DNA from 3 places in the Micromonospora sp. NPDC093277 genome. Region 1 is predicted to be linked to each of the others. Evidence: riboswitches for the same ligand, from Rfam matches in the RefSeq annotation. Region 1 holds a riboswitch; each other region holds the start of a gene.
What was found. A riboswitch is a leader RNA that binds a small molecule or an ion and turns the genes downstream of it on or off. The one in region 1 is predicted to bind cyclic di-AMP.
Positions count from the first base shown of each region.

Region 1 (6,095 bases):
GCGGCGACGATCGCGGCGGCGGCGTCGGCCGGGGACTGCCCGCCGAGTGCCTGTACGGTCGCCGTCGCGATCGCGGCGGCGGTCGGTACGGCATGGGTGGTCTCGTAGAGGTCGTTCAGCACGCCCAGCGTCGACATGCCGGTGGGGATGCCGCGACCGACGTACTGCCAGGGCAGTGCGCGCATCTTGGCGGCGACGGTCGGGTCGGACAGGATCGCGGAGAATTCGGCGGGGGTCATGGTGTCGTCCTTCGTCAACAGTGCTCGCAGTTGGGCGAGCGTGCCACGGTATGCGTTGCAGTCGGTCTGTCCGGACGCGCCCGGGCAGGCGACGTTGGACCCGAACTGCCAGATCGACGGGGTCACCCCGCCGTACGCGGCCCAGCCGGGGCCGCCGTCCCCACCACCCCGCGGGTAGACGGCGGCGGGTGTGCCGGTGGGGTTGCCGCCGTAGTCGCTGGCGACCAGGGGTGCGTCGAGCGGCCGGAGGTCGGGCCGGCCGAGGTTGCCGTCCCAGTTCCATTTCGGCAGGTAGATCGCCAGCACCCGCTGGTCGACGGTGTGCCAGCGGTCCACGAACCGGCGTACGTCGTCGAAGCGCGGCCACAGTCCGTTGGCGACCAACTCCGGGTAGCGCTCGACGTCGAGCATCGCCCACACCGCGCCGATCCCGTCGAGGGTGCGGCGCAGGTAGTCGACCTGCCGGTTGGTGCTGGCCTGATCGCCCTTGATCAGGTTGTGGTAGCCGCCGATCACGTCGAAGCCGGCGCGGCTCGCGCCCTGCGCCATCTCGCTGACGTGCGGGCTGGACGGGTTGAACCCCTGCGGGTCGCCGTAGGTGGCTCGCAGGCACAGGACAGGGGAGGTGGCCCGGAGAACCGCCGCCCAGTCGAAAGTTCCCTTGACGCGGTCCCAGTCGTGATACGACAGGTCGGCATAGATCACAGCCATCGCCATCACCTCTGCAGCCCACCGTAGCTCGACCCATCTGACCTGCGCGAATGTGAAATTCGGTCGGTGAGATGGGTGATCTACCACTGCCGGACGGCCGCCGTCGCGCGGCCCTCGCCGGGTCAGACCTGGCCGGCGTAGAAGCCGTGGCGGGCCAGTGGTTCCACGATCTCTTGTTCCTCGTAGGACAGGTGCGACAACAGGGTGTCGGTGAGGACGTCCACCGCCTTCTGCAGCTCGGTGAAGTCGCCCGGGTTGCGGATCAGGTCGACCAGAGCCCGGTCCACACTCTCCACCACGTCGTGGATCACGACGTGCTCCGCCTCCAGCCGGTCGAGTACCGGGCCCAGTCCCGGGTCCGATCGTCGCAGGTGCGGGAAGACCGAGTTGTCCTCCAGCCCGTGGTGCTGGGTGACCACGGTGCAGTAGGCGGCGCAGTACGCGCCCAGTGTCCAGTTGTTCTGCCGCATGGTCATCTGGTTGAGCACGGCGCGGGCGGCGCCGGCGGAGACGACCCCGCGCTTGACCTGTTCGAGCAGGTCGCGCACCTGTGCCAGCTCCTGCCGCAGGTGGTCGTGCACGTCCACCAGGTGTGCTCCGACGGCCTGGGCCTGCGGGGTGTAGACGTGCCCGGCCGGGGCCGGAGGGGTGGCCGGACGGGTGGACTCGTCCCAGAGCTGGTGGTCGGTCAGCCGTACCCCGGAATCGGGGGTGGGGGTGACGGCGAGCGCGGTGGCGCGGCCGGCTGCGACCGCCTCGCGCTGCTCCTCGGTGGCCTCGGCGCGGCTGCCGGGCTCGGCGCGCTCGGCGGCGACCAGCTCGCGCACCGCGGGCGCCACCTCCTGCGCGAAGAGCTGGATCGCGGTGGGGTCGTCGGCGCCGAGGATGAACGTGGAGATGCCGTGGTCCAGCGTGAGCCCGGCGAGTTCCTCCACCCACTGCTCGGGGGGTCCGGCCAGGAAACCGGTGGAGGAGCGGGTGAACCGGCCGGAGACGTTGAGCAGCCGCCGCACCGTGCGGGGGTCGCGGCCGGCCGCCTCGGCGCCCTCGTCGACCAGGGCGTTCATCCCCGTCAGCTCGGCCGGCCCCTTCGACAGGTACGCCAGCGACGGCAACCAGCCGTCCGCCGCGCGCCCGACCAGCCGCAACATCCGCGGCTTGTACGCGCCCACCCAGATCTCCACCGGGTGCGCCGGCGCCGGCCCCCGCTTCGCCCCGACCACCCGGTAGTGCTCGCCCTCGACCCGGACCATGCCGCGCTGCTCGGCGTCCCAGACCTCGCGGATCACCTGGATCGCCTCGTCGAGGGCGTCCACCGCCTGCCCGGGGGTCAGCCGGCGCCCGCCGACCGCCTCGATCGCCTCCCAGAACGCGCCGGCCCCGAGGCCCAGCTCGACCCGGCCGCCGGTGAGCAGGTCCAGGCTGGCCACGCTTCGTGCCAGCACCACCGGCTGGCGCAGGGGCAGGTTCAGCACGTTGCCGGCCAGCCGGATCCGACTGGTCGCCGCGGCCACGAACGACATCAGCGTCCAGGTGTCCAGGAAGCCCGGCTGGTACGGATGGTCCTGGAAGGTGACCAGGTCGAGGCCGGCCTGCTCGCAGAGTTTGGCCAGTGCCACCACCTGCTCCGGCTGGCCCGCCGTGGGGGTGAGGAAGCCCCCGAAGATCAGCTCGTGTCCGTGGTCGGTCATCGCCCCCGCCTGCTGGTCCAGCCCGGCGATCGTGCCGGACCTCGCCACGGTAGTCCTCAAGGGAGAACGCGGCCTCTCCGGCTTCGTCGTCTCCGACCGGGCGCGGCTTGTAAGGCACCTTCGGACGGTGCGCAACTCGTCCGGGGGCGCGTTCGCTCGGCCGGGTGAAGAACTTCACAAGAAGTGGTCGATCATCCGAAATCGTCCCTAACGTCGTTTGTGTTCGCGATCGCGGACACCCCGGGCCGGCAACGCCTAATCCCGCCGCCGGCCCGCGGTACCTGGACCTCAGGCGGGAGCGGGGGACCCACATGTTCCTCGGTGCTCGACACCTCGGGGTGAAGCCGCCGTCCGGCGGCCGGGCTCCTCGGCCCGAACCCGACAGCTCACCTCGTCGGCGTGGAGGAAACCCACATGGCAACTGAATACGTCGCACGTCGCCGACGCGTCACCCAGCGTCGGGTCGCCGTCGGAGCGCTCGTCGCCGGTGCCGCCACGGGCGCGGCCACCATCCTCGGGCCGATCGCGCCGGCCAGTGCGTCCAGCGTGAACTGGGACGCCATCGCGCAGTGCGAGTCCGGCGGCAACTGGCGCATCAACACCGGCAATGGCTACTACGGCGGCCTGCAGTTCTCGAAGGGTACCTGGAACGGCTACGGCGGCCAGCGGTACGCCAGCCGCGCCGACCTGGCCAGCCGCGGTGAGCAGATCGCCATCGCCGAGAAGGTGCTCGACGGTCAGGGCATCGGCGCCTGGCCGGTCTGTGGCAAGAAGAGCGGATCGACCAAGCACTACTCGTCCAGCTCGGGCAACGGGTCGAAAAAGTCGTCCAGGAAGGCCACCAGGGACCGGTCGTCGGGGAACCACAGCTCCACCACCCGCAGCCCCCGCTCCGCCACGCCGAGCAGCGGTAGCGCCGGCGACTACGTGGTCAAGCCCGGTGACACGCTGTCCGAGATCGCCGAGGCCCACCACCTCTCCGGTGGCTGGCCGGCGCTCTACGAGCGCAACGAGCGCGTGGTCGGCGACAACCCGGGTCTGATCTTCCCGGGCCAGCGGCTCGACCTGCGCTGACGTCGCCGGAGGCCCACGTACGACGAACGCCTGGCCGGGATTCCTGGCCGGGCGTTCGTCGTACGGCGGCCGTCCGGTGCTGCCGAAGGTGGGTCGGGGCTGCTCGCCGTACCGGCGGACCTTCTGACACGGTGCGCGCATCGTCGCCGTCGGGCGTGGTTGCTAAGGTCACGATGCTCCGGAAAGACGTGAAGAAAGCGCGGCTATGACCAACGAACCGTTCTCCGCGGCCGCGAGCCTCGACGAACTGCTCACCCAGACCCAGCAGGCGCTGTCCTCGATGCGGTCGCGGGCCGTCGAGCACCCCGACGGCGACCCGGCGCGGTTGCTCCGCGCCGAGGGCTCCGCAGCCGACGGCCGGGTCCGTGCCGTGGCTGTCCAGGGTGGCCGGCTCGAGTCCGTCACTGTCGATCCGCAGCTGGCCGAGGCGGGCGTCGAGGCGGTCTGCGGGCACGTGGTGGAAGCCGTGAACGCTGCCCTCGCCGACCTCGACGCCCAGGTCAGCGCCTCGGCGCGGGCCGACGTCGACGCCCTGGCCGCGCGGCTCGGCGGGCTCCAGGGGCAGTCGGTACGGCAGATGGAGCTGTTCAGCCAGGCGATGGAGGACGTGGTGGCCCGGCTCAACCGCGGCGGCGACGCGGGCGCCCGGGCGGACGGCTGAGGCGAGCGTCGTCGCCGGCGGCCGGCGACGCGCGCGGCGCCCTTCAGACGGACGAGGCAGCCGCTGACGCGACGAAGCGGCCGGCCGTCGGGAGGACGACGACCGGCCGCTTCGTTCGTGATCAGGAGAGGTTGACCGCCGTGTCGTCGATGACGAAGGAGGTCTGCAGAATGCTGTCCTCCGCGCCGGTGAACGAGATGGTGGCGGTGGTGCCGGCCAGCGACGAGATGTCGAAGGACTTCTGGACGTAGCCGGAGGCCGCGTTGGCGTTGGAGTAGGTGGCCAGGGTGGTGCTGCCCGCCTTCACGGTCAGCTTGTCGTAGGCCGTGGAGCCCGACTCCGAGGTGTCGATGTGCAGCCAGAAGGTGAGGGTCGCCCGGCAGCCGGACGGGATCGTCACCGACTGCGACAGGGTGTCGGTGTGGGTGGTGCCATAGCCGTCCAGCCACGCCTTGTACGAGCCGCTGTGCGCCGCCTGGCCGGTCGAGTTGGTGATGACGCCGGAGGTGGTGGTCCAGCTCACATTGCCGGACTCGAAGCCCGGGTTGGCCAGCTTCTGGCCGGAGCAGCCCGAGGGCGGGGTTGTCGTGGCGGTCGGGGTCGGGGTCGGCGAGCCGCTGGTGCAGGTCGGGTCACCGGACTGCGCCGGCACGCTGACGGCGTCCCAGGCGGCCTTGACGGTGTTGAACTCGGTGCAGCTGCTCGGGTAGAGATTCTTCGCCGCCTGCAGCGTCCAGGTGCGGTACTTCAGGTACGACGAGGACGTGGTCTTCAGCAGCATCGCGTTGTACATGATCTTGATGGCCGTCTGGATGCCCAGGCCGGTCACGCTGCTGCCGTTGCAGGTGGTGCTGGTCGGCTGGCCGTTGGTCGGGTTGCTGCCCATGGCCAGCAGGTAGAACCAGTGGTTGCCGGGGCCGGCCGCGGCGTGCACCTCGGTGCTGGGGATGCTGCTGGAGTAGCAGTTCGGGTCGCCCAGCGCCGACGGGTTGTACATGTTGCGGATCGGGCCGCTGCCGACCAGGTTGATCTTCTCGCCGACCAGGAAGTCCGGCGCGTCGTACGCGGACGGCTCGTTGGCGAACCACTCGGTCGCGGCGCCGAAGGTGTCGGCGACGAACTCCTGGGTGCCGCTGCCGGAGATGCCGCCGGGGGTCTTGTCGTCGATGCCGTGGCCGATCTCGTGGGCCACCACGTCGAGCGAGCCGATCCACTGCCCTGCGGTGTTCTTGCCGATCTGGACCTGGGTGCCGTCGTAGTAGGCGTTCTGGTCGTTCAGGCCCACCCGGATCGGCCACGCGCCGCCGCTGCCGTTGGCGCCGTTGCGGCCGAGCCACTGCGAGAGCATCTTGTGCTCGGTCTGCGCGGCGAACAGCGCGTCGACGCAGCCGGTCTCCTTGTTGGTGGCGGTGCCGTTGCCCCAGACGTCCGTCGACTTGCTGAACGTCGTGTTGTTGGCGGCGTCCTGGCAGCTCAGGTTGGTGACGCTCGGGTCCTTCATGGAGTAGGTGCTGCCCGAGAGCGTGGTGTTGAGGGTGAGCGGGCTCGGGCCATTCCACGCGCCGGTGCCGGTGCCGTGCACGATGTGCTCCTGCGTACGCAGGACGGCGCCGGTCAGCGCGTCGACGTCGACGGTGAGCCGGCTGGGGCCCTCGGCGTCGGTGCCGCGGACCGTGGTCTCCCAGGCCAGGGCCGGCTGGGCGCCGAGCGTGTAGACGA
Region 1 is NZ_JBIWJO010000005.1:323,879-329,973, reverse strand. Features, by position in the region: gene ACIRG9_RS13910 (hypothetical protein) at 1-950, opposite strand, end outside; gene ACIRG9_RS13905 (LLM class flavin-dependent oxidoreductase) at 1,073-2,689, opposite strand; cyclic di-AMP (ydaO/yuaA leader) riboswitch at 2,884-3,056, shown strand; gene ACIRG9_RS13900 (transglycosylase family protein) at 3,056-3,715, shown strand; gene ACIRG9_RS13895 (YbaB/EbfC family nucleoid-associated protein) at 3,921-4,376, shown strand; gene ACIRG9_RS13890 (M4 family metallopeptidase) at 4,498-6,095, opposite strand, start outside.

Region 2 (6,095 bases), on a different contig from region 1:
GGGCACCCACGAGATCGGCCACTGGCTGAACCTCTACCACACCTTCCAGGGCGGCTGCACCGGCCAGGGCGACCAGGTCAGCGACACCCCGGCTGAGGCCTCCCCTGCCTACCAGTGCCCGACCGGGCGGGACACCTGCACCGCTCCCGGCGCGGACCCGATCCACAACTTCATGGACTACACCTACGACTCGTGCATGTCCGAGTTCACCCCCGGGCAGGCCAGCCGAATGCTGACCGCGTGGGAGGCCTACCGCGCGGCGTAGCAACCGCAGCACGGCGAACGGTGCCGGTCCCGTTCGACGACGGGGCCGGCACCGCGCTGTCGCGGGGCTCAGGCGGCCGGGCGGCGGGTGTCGAAGCCGTGGCGGCCGCGCCGGGCCTCGGGCGGCGCGACGTCGGAGCGCCGCGTCGGGCCGGTCGCTCGCGGGTCGAGCCAGACCCGCACCTGCGGCCGGCCCGCGCCGAGCTGGGCCGCCTGGTCACGCCGGGTCAGCATCGCCACGTCGACGGTGAACTCGAACAGCCGCCAGTCGACCTGCGGGGCGGCCCGGCCGAGGGCGGCCACCCGGGCCACGGTGGCCGGCTCGGTCACGGGCTCGGCCCGGCCGGCGACGTAGGCCTCGTCGTCGCGCTCCTCGGGCGGGAACGAGTGCAGCGCGTAGCGGCCGTCGCGTTCGAGGTCGCGGCGCTTGGGCGACTCGATGACGAAGCAGTAGAGCCCCTCGTCGGTGATGACCGGGGAGACCGGGTGGACCCGGGGGCCGCCGTCGGCGCGGACCGTGGCGAGGTAGCCGAAGCCCGGCCCGTACTGCTGCAGGAGAAGGCGGATCTCGTCGGCGAGTCGGGGCTCGTCGGCGGCGAATTCGGACCAGGAAGCCATGCGGACATTCTATCGAACAAGTGTACGAGTGCGCAGTCCGACACGCAGGTCACCCGTACCGGTCGCTATGGTGTTCCGATGCTGCTCTCCGACCGCGACCTGGCCTCCGAGATCGAAGCGGGCACGCTCGCGCTGGAGCCCTTCGAGCCCGCGCTGGTGCAGCCTTCCAGCATCGATGTACGCCTCGACCGGCTCTTCCGGGTCTTCAACAACCATCTCTACACCCACATCGACCCGGCCGTGCAGCAGGACGACCTGACCTCGTTGGTGGAGGTGCCCGAGGGCGAGCCGTTCGTGCTGCACCCGGGTGAGTTCGTGCTCGCCTCCACGCTTGAGGTGATCTCGCTCGGCGACCAGCTCGCCGGGCGGCTGGAGGGCAAGTCGAGCCTGGGCCGGCTGGGGCTGCTCACCCACTCGACCGCCGGCTTCATCGACCCGGGCTTCTCCGGGCACGTCACGTTGGAGCTCTCGAACGTGGCGAACCTGCCGATCACTCTCTGGCCGGGGATGAAGATCGGCCAGCTCTGCATCTTCCGGCTCTCGTCGCCGGCCGAGCACCCGTACGGTTCGGCGGTCTACGGTTCGCGCTACCAGGGGCAGCGCGGCCCGACGCCGAGCCGTTCCTGGCAGAACTGGCGCATCTGGTCGACCCGCTGACGGGTGTTGACAGGGGCCCCTTCCGCTACCTGAGGCGTTAAGAAGGGGCCCCTCCTTTCACATCAGCCGGGGCGGCCGTAGCTGTTGATCTGGCCGTCGTCGACGCGTTTCATCGTGATGGGTTTGCCCGACTGGGAGGCGTGCACCACCCAGCCGTCGCCGACGTACATCGCGACGTGGTGCAGGTCGCTGTAGTAGAAGACCAGGTCCCCTGCGCGCAGCTCGCTGCGGCTCACCCGCTTGGTGACGTCGTGCTGTTGCCGGGCGTTGTGCGGCATCGAGACGCCCGCCTTGGCCCAGGCTGCCATGGTGAGACCGGAGCAGTCGTAGTGGTCCGGGCCGGCGGCGCCCCAGACATAGATCTTGCCGATCTGGGCGCAGGCGAACTTGACCGCGACCCCGGCGGGGCCGCCCGGATAGCCGGCGGGGCAGGGCGCCGGGCGCAGCGGGCCGCCGCCGCCGTTGCCGTACACCTTGAGCCGCAGCTTCTCCAGCCGGACGATCTCGGCGTCGATCTGCTTCTTCCTGGCCGAGAGCTGGGCATCGGTACGAGCCAGTTGGGCGACCATGTCGTCCAGCGGCTTCTTCTTCGCGGCCAACTGATCGCGCAGGTCGGCCACGGCCTGCACCTGCTGCTGCTGGCGGTGCGCGAAGCGGTCGAGCAGTTCGAGGCTGTTGACGATCTCGCCCGGCGACCGGCTGCCCAGCAGCGCGTTGACCGTGGAGATGCCGTTGCCCTTGTACGCGTCGGCGGCGAGCCCACCGACCTGCCCGAGGGCCTCGTCGACCTGGGCCTGCAACGGGGCGATCTGTTTGGCCAGCGCGTTGGCCTGCTTGCGTTTGGCGGCGAGGTCCTCGCGGGTGGCGTTGACCTGCTCGATGATCGGTTCGAGCTTGTTCCAGTCGGCGTCGATCTGCCGCTCGATCTCGGTGACCGACGGGTCGGCGTGGGCCGCCGTGGCGCCGCCGGTCAGTACGACGGCGGTGCCGGCCAGGGCGGCAAGGGCGGTGGTTAAGCGGGACCAGCGGGTACGCGGCGCAGCCGTCGACCGGCCGACCGGCCGGACCGACGGTCGCCGCGGGGCATGGTGTGCCACCGGGCTCCGTACTCCTTCTTTCCTGACCGCCTACCGGGTTAGCTGACGGGTTCGGGCGGGAAGGGAGCCGCCCTACCGCACCACGGTGCGGATTCACCCCAGGTACCTGGGTCCCCGGCTCGCCCGGAGGCGACTCGGCGGTGTCCGACCGCCACCACCCGGGCTGGGCGGTGAACCTACCGGTCGACGACTGACCAGAGTAGAGATCGTCGTTACCATTCCGCAACCCGCGACGCCGTGACACTCCGTACTCAAATTCGCGGTCGCGGTCCGCGGGCATGAAGGTTTCTTTCGGGGTACATCGTTACCTGGAAAGGTATTGACCAGGAGGCATGCGCGGAGCGAGGGTGAGGACGCAGTGACCCCCATCCCGAACTGGAGGTTTGATGCACCTCTCAGCCCTAACGTCGCGCAGACGGGTATTGCTGGCCGCCACCGTCGCGGCAGCCACCGCTCTCGCGATCAGCGGCCCCAGCGCGGCGGCGCCCCTCACCGCCGGAACCACCGACAACCCGGACCGTCAACAGCAGTACGCCGCCGCGGCAGCGGAGTACGGCGTGCCGCAGAGCGTCCTGCTCGGCGTCTCCTACCTGGAGTCCCGCTGGGACACCCACGCGGGCCAGCCCAGCACCAGTGGCGGCTACGGCCCGATGCACCTGACCGACGCGGCCCAGGTCGCCTCGACGCCGTCCAGCGCCCACGTCGACGAGAACGAGGACCCGCGCGGCGACGAGTCCCGGCCGCTCGTTCTCGACCCGGCGATCGCGGCGCGGCCGAGCGGCGACGTACTGCCGCAGGCGTCGCTGCAGACCCTCGACGCCGCCGCCGACCTCACCGGCGAGTCGAAGGAGACGCTGCGTACCGACGCCGTCGCCAACATCCGGGGCGGTGCGGCGCTGCTCGCCTCGTACCAGCAGGAGCTGGGTGGGCCGGCCGGCGCCGGCAGCGACCCGGCGGCCTGGTACGGCGCGGTGGCCCGGTATTCCGGCGCGGACACCGAGGACGCCGCGGCGGCCTTCGCCGACGAGGTGTACGACCAGATCAGCCAGGGCGCCAGCCGGATCACCGACGACGGCCAGCAGGTGACCCTCGCCGCCGCGGCGGTGACGCCGGACCAGTCCGGGCTGCACAAGCTCGGGCTGCGTCGCGCCGAGCGGCCGGACGGCCTGGAGTGCCCGGTCCGCCTCGCCTGCGAGTGGATCCCCGCGCCCTACGGGAAGTACGGCCCGGGTTCCGGCGACTACGGCAACTACGACATCGGCAACCGGCCGGCACAGCAGAAGATCGAGTACATCATCATCCACGACACCGAGGGCTACTTCGGCCCGAGCGTGCAGCTCGTTCAGGACGTGACCTACCTGGGCTGGCACTACACGCTGCGTTCGGTGGACGGCTACGTCGCCCAGCACATCAAGGCCAAGGACGTGGGCTGGCACGCCGGCAACTGGTACGTCAACGCCAAGTCCATCGGCATCGAGCACGAGGGCTTCGCCGGCCACGGCACCTGGTACACCGAGGCGATGTACCGGACCTCCGCCAAGCTGGTCCGGCACCTGGCGCTGCGCTTCCAGATCCCGCTGGACCGGCAGCACATCCTGGGCCACGACAACGTTCCCGGCATCACCGCCGCGAACGTGGGCGGGATGCACTGGGATCCGGGACCGTACTGGGACTGGTCGCACTACTTCGACCTGATGAAGGCGCCGTTCAAGGGAACCGGGACCCCGAACACGGGCCTGGTCACCATCGACCCGGACTACGCCAGCAACCAGCCGGCCTTCACCGGTTGCAACCGGCAGCCCCCGGGCGTTCCGAACCCCCTGCCGCCGATCCAGCCCTGCCCGCTGCGCGGCTCCTCCTCGGTCATCCTGCGCACCGCTCCGAGCCCGACCGCGCCACTGGTCAACGACCTGGGGCTGCAGCCGAACGGCCAGCCGAACACCATGTACATCTCCGACCACGGCGCCCGCGCCTCGGCCGGTCAGACGTACGCTCTCGCCGATGTCCAGGGCGACTGGACGGCCATCTGGTACCTCGGCCAGAAGGCGTGGTTCCACAACCCGGCCGCGGCGCGGACGGCGAAGTGGGCGAACGGCTTCGTGGTGACCCCCAAGCCGGGCAAGGCCACCATCCCGGTGTACGGGCGCGCCTACCCCGAGCAGGCGGCGTACCCGTCAACCATCCCCTACCAGGCAATCTCGCCGCTGCAGTACACCTTCAAGGCGGGCCAGAAGTACGCGGTCGGCGGCGTGCTGCCGGGCGAGTACTACCGGGCCGTCTCGTTCGACGGCTCGGCGGCGGATGACCGGACGGTCGTCCGCGGCGCGAACCAGTACGTGCAGATCCAGTTCGGCCACCGCGTGATGTACGTCAACCTCGACGACGTACTGATCCAGCCAGGGGCGGTAGACGCACCCCGGTAACCCGAACGAGACGAAGGCCCCCGGTCCGCGGACCGGGGGCCTTCGTACTGGGCGAAGCAGCCGTCAGTAGGGCCGGCGGAAGCCTGCGACCGGCTGGTAGCTGATCTGGCTCACCTGGACCGGCTTTCCGGTCCGTGGGGCGTGCACCATCAGCCCGTCGCCGAGATAGAGCCCGACATGGTGCAGATCGCTGTAGAAGAAGACCAGGTCACCGGGGCGGGCATCGGCCCGGGACACGGCCTTGCCCTCCTTCCACTGCGCGCCGGTGAAGTGGGTGAGGGAGATACCCGCCGCCTTGTAGGCGTACTGGGTGAGGCCGGAGCAGTCGAACGAGTTCGGGCCCGTCGCGCCCCACACGTACGGGTCGCCGACCTGGGCGCAGGCGGTCGTGATCGCGGTCCGGGCCGCCTTGCTCAACACTCCGTCGATCGCCGGGCAGTTCGCCGGCCGCACGGAGGACACCGGCAGCATCGCGGTCAGCCGCTTGATCTCGGCGTTGATCTGCTTCTTCTTCGCCTCCAGCTCTTCCTTCTGCTTGGTCTGGGTCTCGATCAGGTCATCCAGCTTCTGCTTCTGCCGGTTGTACTTGTCGCGGACGGCGAGCACGCCGGCGACCTGCTGGCGCTGCTGCTGGGCCAGCCGGTCGAGGATGACGAGCTGCTCGCCGAGGGTGCCCGGCTTGGTGCTCACCAGCAGGGCGCCGAGGTCCTGCGACGGGCCCGTCATGTAGTAGCGGGCGGCGATGTCACCGACCCGGTTCATCGCCAGGGCCGACTCCAGCTCCAGCGGCACCATCTTCTTTGCGAGCTCGTCCGACTTCTTCGTGTTGACCTTGAGCTGCGCGCGGACCTTGTTGTAGTTCTCGATGGTGGGTTCGAGCTGTTCCCACTGCTTGTCGATCTGCGCGTCGATCTCGTCCACCGAGGGCGCCGCGTGCGCCGGAGCCGCCAGCAGCCCGGCACCGACCGCGGCGGCCGCGACCAGGGTGAGGAGACGACGTACTACCCGGCGCGCTCCGACGGGTCGAAGCGGGGGT
Region 2 is NZ_JBIWJO010000004.1:22,592-28,686, reverse strand. Features, by position in the region: gene ACIRG9_RS10345 (zinc metalloprotease) at 1-265, shown strand, start outside; gene ACIRG9_RS10340 (pyridoxamine 5'-phosphate oxidase family protein) at 334-882, opposite strand; gene dcd (dCTP deaminase) at 961-1,539, shown strand; gene ACIRG9_RS10330 (NlpC/P60 family protein) at 1,602-2,636, opposite strand; cyclic di-AMP (ydaO/yuaA leader) riboswitch at 2,649-2,786, opposite strand; gene ACIRG9_RS10325 (N-acetylmuramoyl-L-alanine amidase) at 3,023-5,059, shown strand; gene ACIRG9_RS10320 (NlpC/P60 family protein) at 5,123-6,095, opposite strand, start outside.
Region 2: it holds a riboswitch for cyclic di-AMP, as region 1 does, so the genes downstream of both, ACIRG9_RS10330 (NlpC/P60 family protein) here and ACIRG9_RS13900 (transglycosylase family protein) in region 1, are expected to answer to the same signal.

Region 3 (6,095 bases), on a different contig from region 1:
CACCCCGGCTCAGCTCGTGCCGGCGTAGCCCGTCGGCGAGTGGGCCCAGGGTCGGCCCCTGCGCGTCGAAGTCGAGCATCGAGGGCTGGTACGCGAGGTCGGACACGCCGCCGATCCTACCGCGTGTTCGAACAGGCGTACGAGGGGCGGTGGCGCGTACGGCGCCTCCGGTCGGCAGCGGGTAGGGTGCCCGACGGCGGCGGCCACGCGGTGTGCCGTCGCGGGCGGCTTCCCGATTCGCCCGTCGGCGAACCACCGAGGAGGATGCGCGTGCTGGTGACCCGGCCAACGGTCGGCTGCGCGGCGTGAGCTCCACCCCGACGGTCAACCCCGCCGTCCGGCTGCCCTCGCTGACCGGGTTGCGCTGGATCGCCGCCCTGTTGGTTTTCGGCTTCCACGCCGGAACGATGCGCATCATCGCCGAGCCCGACTACCAGGCCGTGATGGATCGGCTGTTCGCCCTCGGACTGTCCGGAGTGGAGTTCTTCTTCATCCTCAGTGGATTCGTGCTGGTCTGGTCCTACCGGGACGGTGAGCCCCGGCGTACCTTCCTGCGCCGCCGGCTGGCCAAGATCTACCCGAACCATCTGGTGACGTTCGTGGTGGCGCTGCTGGTGGCGTTCTGGTTCGCCGACCGGGTGGCCCCCGGGGCCGCGCTGGGCAACCTGGCCCTGGTGCAGGCGTGGAACCCCACCCCCGGCTACTTCTACAGCGTCAACACGGTGAGCTGGTCGCTCTCCTGCGAGTTGGCGTTCTATCTGTGCCTGCCGTTCGTGCTGCCCGCGGTGCGCCGGGCCCGCCCCGTCCTGCTCTGGGCGGTGGTGGTAGCCGCGCCGCTGCTGATCGTCGCCCTCTGGCCCGGCCAGCTCCTGGTGCCCGAGGAGAACCGGTGGTGGTTCACCCAGGTCTTCCCGGTGATGCGGTCGCTGGAGTTCTGGATGGGCGTGGCCGCGGCCGAGCTGATGCGCCGGGGACGCTGGCGGGGGCCGGGGCTCGGGGTGGCCAGCCTGATGTTCGTCGCCACCTGGCTGGTCGCCGCGTACTGGATCCGGGCGGAACTCTGGGCGGCCTTGCTCGCGGTGGCGTACCTGCTGGTCATCACCGCGGCGGCGGACGCCGACGTGCGCGGCCGGCCTACCCCGTGGCGGTCCCGCCCGATGGTCTGGCTTGGCGAGGTCTCGTTCGCCTTCTACCTGGTGCACGTCCTGTTGATGCAGACCGTGCTGCGCCTCACCGGGTACTGGCATGTGGGGCTGCGCGGCTGGTGGGGGCCGCTCGCGGTGGTCGGCTTCCTGCTGGCCAACCTGCCGCTCGCCGCCGCCCTGCATCGCTGGGTGGAGACGCCGATGATGCGCCGGCTGGGTCCGTCCCGCCGGCCCCGCCCGCCGGCCACCTCCGCCGGGCCGGACACGGTCCGCGTCCCGCGGCCCCGTTCGGTCGAGTACGCCACGCAGCGCGACCCGGGCTGAGCCGCGCGCATCGTGCCCCGGCGCTTCGCACGGTGGCCGTCCACCCTGCTCAGTGCCCGGATCCGGGCCGGTGCGACACGCCCGGCGGCGGTGCGGTGCGGCGGTATCGGCGGTAGGTTGGGGCCGTGCTTCCGATCGCGCTCACCTGTCCCCTGTGGTGGGTGGCGCGCTGGATGGCCCGCATGCTGGCCAGCCTGGCTGTGTTGGTTGCCTGCTCGCTCGGTGCCACCGCGTTGCCCCTCGGCCCGGCCGCGACCGCGCAGGCGGCCCCCCGGTTCGCTGCGAGCCCTGCCGAGAGCCTGACCCTGCGGGTCGGCGCCGCCGTCTTCGCGGCCCGGAGCGGGCCGGGAGCAGCCATCGCCGACCGGCCCGGCGTCGCCGACCCGGCTGGCACCACTGATCGGGCCGGCACCATCAATCGGGCGCGTGCCGTCGGTTGGGCCGGCAGCACCGATCAGGCTGGTGCCGTCGAGCGGGCCGGCAGCGTCGAGCGGGCCGGCAGTGGCGAGGGGCCGGTCGGCCCGGTCGGTGTGGCCGACCCGGCGGCGTCGCGTCGGGCGGTCGTGGCCGTGCCGGGCGACCGGCAGCGCGTCCTGGTCGGGCTGGTCCCGGCGACCGTCGGCTCCCGGGCCCCGCCCGTCAGCTGACGAGCCGCGGGCCGCGGCCCGCCTCGCCGTCCGACCGAACCTCACCCCGCATCCGCCCGACGGCGGCGCGGCGGCGCCCGTACCCGGTCGCGCCCCGCCCGCGGGCCAGTGCGGACCTCCTCGTCACGTCGTTTCCGTGAGGTGCCGACCATGCAGCAGACCGTTCTCCACCACTTCCTCAGCAAGGTTCCCGAGGCCGCCGCCATCTGGTCGGGCCTGCTCGTGTTCGCCCTGGGCCTGCTGGCCGCGCTGGTCGCCCGGCCCGAGCGGGACGTTCCGGCGGATGTTGCGCCTGATCCGGCGGCTGAGGAGGCGGCCCGCCGCGCCGACCTGCGCCGGTACGCCGACGAGGTGGCGGTGGCAGCCGCCGGGGCCGCGCAGACCGCTCGCCGGCGCCGCGAGCGGTGGCTGACCGCCCAGGCGGCGGCCGACCGGGCCTGGCGGGCGTACGACGCGGCCGAGACGAGCGCCCGGCGGCTCGCCGGTGCCGCCGTGCTGCCTGAGCCGCGTACCCTCCGCACGCCGGCCGAGTACGCGGCCCGGGAACGGTGGCTGCACCATGCCGCGATGGCGGCGCACTGGCACGGCGACCTGTCGGCCCGCCAACTCGCTGACGTGCTGGCCCATCGCAACGGGTGGGATCCGCGCCGGCACCCGGCCGAGCAGGAGATCGTTCTGGCCCGGGTGGTACGCGACCGCCGGCGGGCCGGCTGGCGGGCTGCCGCCGAGGGGGAGCAGCGGGCCTGGCGCGACGCCGCGCTGGCCGCCGAGTCGGCCCGCGCCCTGGCCGTGGAGGCGTTCGCCGCCGCCGAGGCGCTGCACACCGGCGCGGCCCCGATACGCCGTACCGAGGCGGTGGCGACGGCCCGCGCTGCGGTGCCGGCCGGCCGTAGCGCGCGCTTTCGTCCGGCACGGGTCGGATGAATCGTTACCAACTTCGGTGAGCCGCGTCACTGGCTGCCCGGAAACGGTCATCCGGATCAGTGTGGGCGATCGACTCCCGCAATTCCAGGTTGATCGTCCACCCGGTGTCCGATTCTTGCCTGACAGTTCCGCGATAACTGCTTGTCCCATTGAGTTACGTCAGTTGCGGGCTGTTCCGGTCGGCGCCGGTAATTCCGATGTTTAAGCAGGTCGGAGTGGTTGGCAGGAGGAGAACCCACCGGTAGTGTCGGCGCGTCCGGTGCGGTTACCGATCGCAGGTGGCGACGCCGCGCCGACCCGCTTAATCGTGATCTTTCACGAACCGGGGACCCAGTGCAACACCGGGGTGAATCCGCGAGCTGCGGCCCGCGGTAGGGCGTTCTTCCCGCCCGAATCCGTCAGCTAACCCGGTAGGCGGCCACGGAAGGAGTCACATCCTCGTGCCAACCTCCCCCCGATCTTCCCCCCGCCTCCACGGCGCCGCGGTGCCCTCGCTCGCCTGACCGGCGACCGAGCTTCCGGCAACCCGCTCCCGCAGCCCGGTTCACCGGGCGCTCCCTTTCCCGTGGCCACCCCGCCCGGCAACGCGCGTGACCCTGTCCGCGCGTCGGGCCGGCGTGCGCCGCTCAGGCCCTCGTGGAGGAACACACGTGAAGCACCACCTGAAGCGACAGCTGCGGCGCCTCGCGACCGAGCGCCCGTACCAGATCGTCGCCGGCTCGGCCGCGGCCCTCGTGCTCGCCGGCGGCGCCAGCGCCGCGCTGGCCAGCGCCGACGCGGCGCCCGCCCCCCAGGAGCACACCGCCGCCGTCGCCGAGCTGGCCCCCCGCCTCGGCGAGGTCGCCAGCCGCAGCGAGGCGCGCCTCGCCGCCCCGTCGCCGTCCGACTCGCCGAGCGCGTCACCGTCCGGCTCGCCGAGCGCGTCGGCGTCGCCGAGCAAGGCCAAGGCGGACCCGGACGTGACCCGTACGGCCAAGCCGAAGCCGAAGGCGCCGGTGACCAAGGTCCTCGACTACGACTACCAGGCGCAGACCGCCTACTGGAACTGTGGCCCGGCCGCGGTGCGCAACGCGCTGAGCGCGAGCGGCGTCGAGACCACCCAGGACGCGATGGCCGTGCCGCTGAACGCCGGCATGAACGGCACCAACTCGGCCGAGGACACCACCCGCGGGCTGAACAAGATGGTCAAGGGCAGCCCGTACCGGACCCACATGATCCCCGGTCAGGCCGCGACCCCGGCCCAGATGGACCAGCTCCAGGCGGACCTGGTCAACGCGGTCACCGACGGCCGTGGCGTGGTGGTCAACATCGCCGGCTCCGCCACCGACACCAACGGCGGCTGGCACTCGTTCCCCGGCGGTCACTACATCGCGGTGGTCGGCTACAAGGACGACGGCCGGATCGCCCGGATCGCCGACTCGGCGAACCCGGCGCTGCCCGAGTACTGGATCAGCACCATCGACCTGGCGAACTGGGCCGCCACCCGCGGCTACTCGTCCTGATCGCATCCCTCCCCCCTGTCGGGCACCGGCTCATGTGAGCCGGTGCCCGACCTCGTATGCGCGGTGTCTCGCGTGGGTGGCCGGTCCGATGCGACACTTCGCCGTATGGCCGACGAGACGGGTAGCCGCCATCTACTGCTGCTGCACGGACTGGGCGCCACCGGCGAGGTGTGGCTGCCCTGGGCGCCGCTGCTGGAACACCGGTGGGCGGGGCGCTGGCTGGCCCCCGACCTGGCCGGCCACGGCTGGTCGCCGCCGCTGCCGGCGTACTCCTTCGAGGCCCTGGCGGACCGGTTGGTGACGGGGCTCGGCCCGGTCGCCGACCGGCTCGGCGCCGACGACCGGCTGGTCGTGCTCGGGCACTCGCTCGGCGGGGTGGTGGCGCTGGCGCTCGCCGCGCGGATGCGGCGGCTGCCGATCGACGCGGTGATCGGGCTCGGCATCAAGGTCGCCTGGTCCCCGGCCGAGCTCGACAAGGCCCGCGAGCTGGCCGAGCGGCCGGTGACCTGGTTCTCCAGCCGGGACGAGGCGGCCCGCCGCTATCTGCGGGTCGCCGGACTGGCGGGGCTCTTCGCCCCCGACCATCCGGTGGTGGACGCCGGGCTGCGCCGCGAGGACGGCCGTTGGCGGCTGGCCATGGATCCGGCCGCGTTCGCGGTGGGGGAGCCGCGGCTGCCCGCCCTGCTCGCCGCGACCGACGTGCCGGTGCTGCTGGCCCGGGGTGAGCAGGACCCGATGGTGACCGACGCGCAGCTCAAGGAACTGGGCGTGCCGGTGGTGACCCTGTCGGGGCTCGGCCACAGCGCGCACGTCGAGGACCCCGCCGTCGTCCTCGACCTGCTCGCGCCGTACGCGACGCCCGACGGGCCGTGATGTCGTCGTCCCGCGGACGGGGCGACGACATCACGGCCGAGGGTTGCCGTCAGTACGTGCAGCCGGTGGCGGGCAGGGCGGATGGGGCGGGTGGTGTGACGCCGTCGTAGAGGGCCAGCAGCATGTTCTGCGGGCAGCGGTTGGCGCCGTTGACCCTGACCTCCAGGTGCAGGTGCGGGCCGGTCACGTTGCCGGTGGCCCCGGTGTAGCCGAGGACCTGGCCGGCGCTGACCCGGGCACCGGCGCCGACCGAGCGCGAATTCAGGTGGCAGTAGAGGTAGTAGGCGCCGTCGTCGGCGGTGATGCCGATGCCGAGACCGCAGTTGCCGCCCACGTGCCCGACCGTGCCGGAGGTGATCGCGTACGCGGTCGTGCCGGTCACGGTGGGCAGGTCGATCGCCGGGTAGTCGTGGTGCGGGTCGTCGTACTCGCTGCGAGGCAGCACCGACTTGCCGATGATCAGGCGATAGTTGCCGGTGCCGCCGCCGCTGCCGCCGACCAGGTACTGCCAGGTCGCCGGCCCGACGATGCCGTCGACGGCGAGCCCGTTGCGCGACTGGAACGACTGCACCGCCGAGGTTGTGGCCGGACCCCAGGCACCGTCCACGGACAGGCCGTAGCCGTACTTGTTGAGTGAGGTCTGCAGCGCGCGGACCGCGTCGTTGTTGGCGCCGGCGTTC
Region 3 is NZ_JBIWJO010000008.1:38,069-44,163, forward strand. Features, by position in the region: gene ACIRG9_RS18975 (alpha-ketoglutarate-dependent dioxygenase AlkB) at 1-106, opposite strand, end outside; gene ACIRG9_RS18980 (acyltransferase family protein) at 306-1,469, shown strand; gene ACIRG9_RS18985 (hypothetical protein) at 1,595-2,116, shown strand; gene ACIRG9_RS18990 (hypothetical protein) at 2,267-3,040, shown strand; cyclic di-AMP (ydaO/yuaA leader) riboswitch at 3,329-3,472, shown strand; gene ACIRG9_RS18995 (C39 family peptidase) at 3,691-4,542, shown strand; gene ACIRG9_RS19000 (alpha/beta fold hydrolase) at 4,648-5,415, shown strand; gene ACIRG9_RS19005 (peptidoglycan-binding protein) at 5,465-6,095, opposite strand, start outside.
Region 3: it holds a riboswitch for cyclic di-AMP, as region 1 does, so the genes downstream of both, ACIRG9_RS18995 (C39 family peptidase) here and ACIRG9_RS13900 (transglycosylase family protein) in region 1, are expected to answer to the same signal.